3 regions of the Bradyrhizobium sp. WCU1 genome follow, and region 2 is predicted to be linked to each of the others. Evidence: predicted binding sites of a transcription regulator. Region 2 holds the regulator's gene; each other region holds the start of a gene.
The links. The regulator PhoB, encoded in region 2, activates phosphate uptake and scavenging genes when phosphate is short. The targets are predictions, from matches to a motif close to TGTCATNNANCTGTCAT.
Positions count from the first base shown of each region.

Region 1: a site for PhoB is predicted at 948-964, ahead of ACTUWL_RS01555 (acetoacetate decarboxylase). Genes of this name have one in related genera too.
Region 3: a site for PhoB is predicted at 992-1,008, ahead of ACTUWL_RS28175 (UDP-2,3-diacylglucosamine diphosphatase). Genes of this name have one in related genera too.

Region 1 is NZ_CM130280.1:310,956-313,220, reverse strand. Features, by position in the region: gene ACTUWL_RS01560 (patatin-like phospholipase family protein) at 1-904, opposite strand, end outside; gene ACTUWL_RS01555 (acetoacetate decarboxylase) at 1,165-1,950, shown strand; gene ACTUWL_RS01550 (MFS transporter) at 1,967-2,265, opposite strand, start outside.
Region 2 is NZ_CM130280.1:4,254,047-4,256,311, reverse strand. Features, by position in the region: gene ACTUWL_RS19730 (GcrA family cell cycle regulator) at 115-627, shown strand; gene phoB (phosphate regulon transcriptional regulator PhoB) at 756-1,466, opposite strand; gene phoU (phosphate signaling complex protein PhoU) at 1,527-2,246, opposite strand.
Region 3 is NZ_CM130280.1:6,044,699-6,046,963, reverse strand. Features, by position in the region: gene ACTUWL_RS28180 (glycosyltransferase family 4 protein) at 1-159, opposite strand, end outside; gene ACTUWL_RS28175 (UDP-2,3-diacylglucosamine diphosphatase) at 156-968, opposite strand; gene thiD (bifunctional hydroxymethylpyrimidine kinase/phosphomethylpyrimidine kinase) at 1,200-1,997, opposite strand; gene ACTUWL_RS28165 (Lrp/AsnC ligand binding domain-containing protein) at 2,205-2,265, shown strand, end outside.

The DNA.
Region 1 (2,265 bases), 3.6 Mb from region 2:
CGTCGGGGATCTTCGATAACGCATTGTGCAGGGCGGTGCGCAGATTGTAGGTCTTGCGGTAGACGTCGGTGTTGTAGCGGGTGCGCGACGAATACATGATGTCCTTGTGGCGGGCCATCACGTCCTGGATGTCGCGCGGCAGCGCGCCGCGCGCCGAGAACAGGTCGACCTGGAACACCAGCGAATTGGCATTGTCCTCCTGGTCGAGCAGATGCTGCAGCGGCGTGTTGGAGACGATGCCACCATCCCAGAAATGATCGGTGCCGACCTTCACCATCGGCAGTGCCGGCGGCAACGCGCCGCTCGCCATGATGTGCTCGGGGATGATCTCGTCATGGGCATTGTCGAAATAGATGAAATTGCCGGACAGCACGTTCACCGCGCCGACCGCAAAGCGCATCTTCTTGGAATTGATGCGGTCGAAGTCGACCAGCTCGAGCAGCGATTCCCGCAACGGCGTGGTGTCGTAATAGCTGGTCGCGGTGCGCGCACCGGCCGGGCTGAGCCACGGATTGGTCTGATGCGGGGTGAAGAAGCCGGGCTGTCCGAGCGTCGTCGTCATCCATGAGCTGGTAAGATTGCGCGCCTTGCGGAAGATGTCGCCGTCCGGCGTATAGTGCCAGATCTTGCGGCTGGTGATGCGGTCCCAGAACGTGTGCAGCCGCTCCAGCCGCTTCGCAGGAGGGTTGCCGGCGATGATCGCCGAGTTGATCGCGCCGATCGACACGCCGCAGACCCAGTCGGGCTCGATGTTGCATTCGTGCAGCGCCTGGTAGACGCCGGCCTGATAGGCACCCAGCGCGCCGCCGCCCTGCAGAACCAGCGCCACGCGATCGCATCCTTCGGGACGCCAGCCCGGCGTCGCGTGATCGATATCGTCGTAATGAGGGGTACGCGCGTCCATATCAGAAACTCCAAAGAATTCGCGGCGAGAATTCAGGGCGGCGATGACGCCCTGATGACAGATGAGGCGCCCGCGCGCGGCGCATCCGCCATGCCTGCCTGCATGGTTAGCAACGGGCTCCGCAGCGAGACGTGCTCAGGTATGCGCAACCGAGGTCACGCTGGCGTAACAGAGGTCACGCACCTGACGGAAATCCCTCATATCGCTGTCAATCTCGGCCATTAGCTTTCACGCAATGTTTGCAAACAGGGGGTCATGCGATGCGCAGGGAAGATCTGCTCAAGCTTCCGTCGATGCCGGCTGCCGGTCCGAGCTATCCCGCTGGCCCTTACCGCTTCATCGATCGCGAATTCCTCGTCATCACCTATGAGACCGATCCGGAATTGATCCGTGCCGGCCTGCCTGAGCCGCTGGAGCCGATCGAACAGTCGATCGTGCACTACGAATGGATCAAGATGCCCGACAGCTCCGGCTTCGGCAGCTACACCGAGTCCGGTCTCGTGATCCCCGCGCGACTGCATGGCGAAGAGGTCAACTTCGTCTGCCAGATGTATCTCGACGATGATCCGCCGATCGCGGCCGGTCGCGAGATCTGGGGTTTTCCGAAGAAATACGCCCATCCAAAGCTCGAGATCGTCAAGGACACGCTGACCGGCACGCTGGAATATGCCGGCCAGCTCGTCGCGATGGGCACGATGGGCTACAAGCACGAGAGCATGGCGGGCAACGGCGACGTCACCCGCGCCACGCTGTCGAAGACGCAAGTTAATCTGAAGATGATCCCGGGCGTCGATGGTCATCTCGAAATCTGTCAGCTGGTCGCGATCAACCTGACCGACATCGTCGTCAAGGGCTCCTGGATCGGGCCGGGCCGGCTGCATCTCGTGCCGCATGTCAACGCGCCGGTCGCGGATTTCCCGGTCAAGCGCGTCATCGGCGCGCATCACTATATCGCCGACCTGACGCTGCCGTTCGGCCGCGTCGTGCACGACTACAACAAGGAAGCCGCCGAGGCGGCCGCGCCGACCGGCCTCGCTGCGGAGTAAGCGCGCCGCGCCCGCATCAGGCAGCGGCCGGCTTCGGCTCGGCCGCCGGCTTCGGTTGCGGCCGCGCGATCGCCAGCGTGATCAGCGCAGCGCAGACGCATAGCGCGCCGGCGATGAAGAACGCCGGCAGATAGCTGGAATAGACCGTGCGCGATACGCCGGCGCCGAATGCGGCCGCGCCGGCGCCGAGCTGGTGGCCGGCGAAGATCCAGCCGAACACCAGGTTGGCGCGCTCGGCGCCGAACCGCTGCGCGGTGAGGCGCACCGTCGGCGGCACGGTTGCGATCCAGTCGAGCCCGTAGAACATCGCGAACA
Region 2 (2,265 bases):
GCAACATCGTGTCCGGCGAGGGCTAAGGGATTCTGGCCGCAGGGATATTTGTCCAGATTTGGCTCGCAGCGCCGCTCCAATGACTGGCCGGCGCCATGCGAAAGGAAGAATGCGATGACGGTATTGACCTGGTCCGACGATCGCGTCGAGCAGCTGAAGAAGCTCTGGGAGTCTGGCCTTTCGGCCAGCCAGATCGCAGCGGAACTTGGCAATGTGACGCGAAACGCCGTGATCGGCAAAGTGCATCGGCTCGGCCTCTCCGGCCGCGCCAAGGCCCCCTCGACCGCCGCGCCGCGGCAGCGCAAGGCCCGTCCCGCCCAGCACATGATGCGGGTGGCGCGCCCGGTTTCGCGCGGCAACACCGCGCTCGCACACGCCTTCGAGGTCGAGATGGAGCCCGATCCGATCTCCTTCGACAACGTGGTGCCGATGAGCCAGCGGCTGTCGCTGCTCGAGCTCAACGAGGCGACCTGCCATTGGCCGGTCGGCGATCCCTCGAGCCCGGAATTCTTCTTCTGCGGCGGCAAGGCGCTCGCCGGCCTGCCCTATTGCGCACATCACTCGCGCGTCGCCTACCAGCCCGCCGCCGATCGCCGCCGGCCATCGGCGAAGCCACAGATCAAGTAAGCACTCGGGAAACGACGGAAGACTTCAAAACAAATCCCCGCGAAAGCGGGGATTTTTTTGTGGTGCGCAGCTCGTCATGGAGCCAACAGGACGACGCCGTGTTGTGGCCTGTGATCGCGACCAAGCCGTTACGGCTGCGGCTCGGCTTTCGCGAAGCGGTCGTCGAGCGCATAGCCGGCGCCGCGCACGGTGCGGATCGGATCCTGCTCGCGGCCCGGATTGAGCAGCTTGCGCAGGCGGCCGATATGCACGTCGACGGTGCGCTCATCGATGTAGATGTCGCGGCCCCAGACGCTGTCGAGCAGCTGCTCGCGGCTGAATACGCGGCCGGGATGCTCGAGGAAGAATTCAAGCAGGCGATATTCGGTCGGCCCGAGATCGATCGGGCGCCCCGAACGCGCCACGCGGCGCTTCTCGCGGTCGAGCTCGATGTCACCATAGGTCAGCACGGTCGCAAGCCGCTCCGGGCTCGCGCGGCGCAACAGGCCCTTCACCCGTGCCAGCAATTCCGGCACCGAGAACGGCTTGACGATGTAATCGTCGGCGCCGGTGGCCAGCCCGCGCACCCGCTCGCTCTCCTCGCCGCGCGCGGTCAGCATGATGATCGGAAGCTGCTTGGTCTCGGGCCGCGCCCGCAACCGTCGGCACAGCTCGATGCCGGACAGGCCCGGCAGCATCCAGTCCAGCACCACGAGGTCGGGAACGCGCTCCTTCAGCCGGGTGTCGGCATCGTCGCCGCGCCCCACCGTTTCGACATCGTAGCCTTCGGCATCGAGGTTGTAGCGCAACAGTGTCGTCAGCGCTTCCTCGTCTTCGACTACCAGAATGCGTGCGCTCATCGGTCTAAGTTCTTTCTCTGTGGTGATCCGTTGCCCTGACGCAAACCGAAACGCCGTCGACTACGTGTTACCCGGCACCGTGGTGGCAAAGTTGGTCATGTCGCCCTTCGGGCGCTTGTCGGTGATCTGCTGGCCTTCGATCATGTAGAACACCGTCTCGGCGATATTGGTGGCGTGATCGCCGATCCGCTCGATGTTCTTGGCGCAGAACATCAGATGGATACAGAATGAGATGTTGCGCGGATCCTCCATCATGTAGGTGAGCAGCTCGCGGAACAGCGAGGTGCAGATCGCGTCGACCTCCTCGTCGCCCTTCCAGACGTTCATCGCCGCCGGCAGGTCGTGCGCGGCATAGGCGTCGAGCACAGACTTGACCTGCGACAGCACGAGGTCGGTCATGTGCTCGAGGCCGCGGATCAGCTTCAGCGGCTGGAAGTCGCTTTCCAGCGCCGCGACACGCTTGCCCATGTTCTTGGCAAGGTCGCCGATCCGCTCGAGATCGGTGGCCACGCGCATCGCGCTGACGATCTCGCGCAGGTCGATCGCCATCGGCTGGCGGCGCGCGATCGTCAGCACCGCGCGCTCTTCGATGACGCGCTGCAGATTGTCGATCTCGATGTCGGCGGCGACCACGCGCTTGCCGAGCGCGACGTCGCGGCGGATCAGCGCGTCGACCGACTCGGTGATCATCCGCTCGACGAGGCCGCCCATCTCGGCGACCAGGCGGGTCAACTCCTGCAGGTCGCTGTCGAATGCCTTGGCGGTATGTTCAGAAGCCATCGCTTGTCTCCCTCGATCA
Region 3 (2,265 bases), 1.8 Mb from region 2:
GCGATAGCTCGGCATCGCGAAGGTGCGGAACTCGTCCGGCGTCAGGAAGCTCACCTCGACCCCGAGCGACTTCGCCGCCTGTGCCATCATGGTCAGCGTGCGGACAACCCCGTTGACCTGGGGATGCCACGCATCGGTCGCGACCAGGATATGCGTCATGCAGCGCGTGCCGTTACCCGCGGAACTGGCGCGATCCGGCGCACCGGGTCGGTCCAGGTGATGATTTCGAAGCTGCCGTCCTCGTGCTCGGCGAGCGCGGTGCAGCTCTCCACCCAGTCGCCGCAATTCATGTAGCGGATGCCGTGCTCGTCATGAATCGTCGCGTAGTGGATGTGGCCGCAGATCACGCCGTCGCAGCCGTGACGACGCGCCTCGCCGGCAAGCGTGGCCTCGAAGGCGCCGATATAATTCACCGCCTTCTTGACCTTCAGCTTGGCCCATTGCGACAGCGACCAGTAGGGCACGCCAAACATCTTGCGGAAGAAGTTGACGAAGCGATTCATCTGGATCGCGAAGTCGTAGGCCTTGTCGCCGAGATGGGCGAGCCAGCGCGCATTCTGCACCACGAGGTCGAAGATGTCGCCGTGGATCACGAGGTAGCGCTTGCCGTCGGCGCCGGTGTGGACGGTGTTCTCCACCACGTCGATGCCGCCGAAATGCGTGCCGTAATATTTGCGCAAGAACTCGTCGTGGTTGCCCGGGACGTAGATCACCTTGGCGCCCTTACGCGCCTTGCGCAGCATCTTCTGCACGAAATCATTGTGGGTCTGCGGCCAGTACCAGTTCGACTTCAGCGCCCAGCCGTCGACGATATCACCAACGAGGTAGATCGTGTCGGCATCGTGAGAGCGAAGGAAGTCCAACAGGCGGTCGGCTTGCGAACCGCGGGCTCCGAGATGGACATCGGAGATAAACAAAGTGCGAAAGCGCCGCTCGGGGCTCTCTTCACTCAAGGAGTCACTTCCCATGCCTGTGCACCTAACAGATTCCTGTGACAAGGCGATGACGATCCCCGCGACCTGAGGCTCCACAAAGAGTTAACGAGAATCAGCAGCGCGCCCCTGCCCTGCGGATAACAGCCGCATGCGACAATCTGGCGACATCGGCGGTCGCGGCTGTGTGCAGCGGGCGTTGTGTTGCGCGCATATCGCGGCGGGACAACGCGACGATTACGTAGATGGGTAACGGGCTACACGGCTTCAATAGTACTTGTGGAAGTGATGCACCGGCCCGTGACCGCGGCCGACGGCGAAGCGATCGGCGGCGGCGATCGCGTCTGATATCCAGGCCTTGGCGTTGCGCACGGCGGTCTCCATGTCGTCGCCCTTCGCGAGCCCGGCCGCGATCGCCGACGACAGCGAGCAGCCGGTGCCGTGCGTGTTTGATGTCGCGATACGCGGCGCCGCGAGCGCGATGCTGCGCGCGCCTTCGATCAGGTAGTCGATGCTCTCGGCGCCGTGCCCATGACCGCCCTTCACCAGCACCGCGCGACAGCCCATCGCCAGCAATCGTTTGCCCTGCTGCTCGACGTCGGCCTCACTTGCAGCGACCGGTTCGTTCAGCAGCGCCGCCGCTTCGGGCAGGTTCGGCGTGATCAGCGAGGCCAGCGGAAACAGCATGGTCTTCAGCGCATCGACCGCCTCGGCGGCCAGCAGCCGATCGCCTGATGTTGCGACCATCACCGGGTCGAGCACGATGTGACACGGCGCCCAGCGCCGCAGGCCGTCGGCGATCGCGGCGATGGTTTCGGCCTGCGCGACCATGCCGATCTTGACCGCACCGACGTCGAGATCGGAGAACACGGCATCGATCTGTGCCGTGACGAATGCAGCGGGCACCGGATGGATGCCGCTGACCCCCGTGGTGTTCTGCGCGGTCAGCGCCGTGATCGCCGAGGCGCCATAGACCCCGAGCGCGGCAAAGCTCTTGAGGTCGGCCTGGATGCCCGCACCACCCGAGGAATCCGAGCCGGCAATGGTGAGCGCGACCGGCGTCATCTGGCGGCACCGGCGGCTGATACGAATGAGACCGTCACGAAGGAGACCATCATGAATGGGACTGTAGCGTGTCCTAGCCCGGACGCCCCCTGGCAGCAAGTTCGCCTGACTTTACCGCGAGTTGGCCTTGCCTTGCGCCTGCTTGCCCCCTTGCCTTGGCCGCCCGTTTTTGGCCTATAGTCGCGGAAATCCCCGGAGACGACTTTGATGGTTCCTTTCTTCGTCCAGATCAAATGCAAGCTCGGCCAGTCCTACACCGTCGCCAACG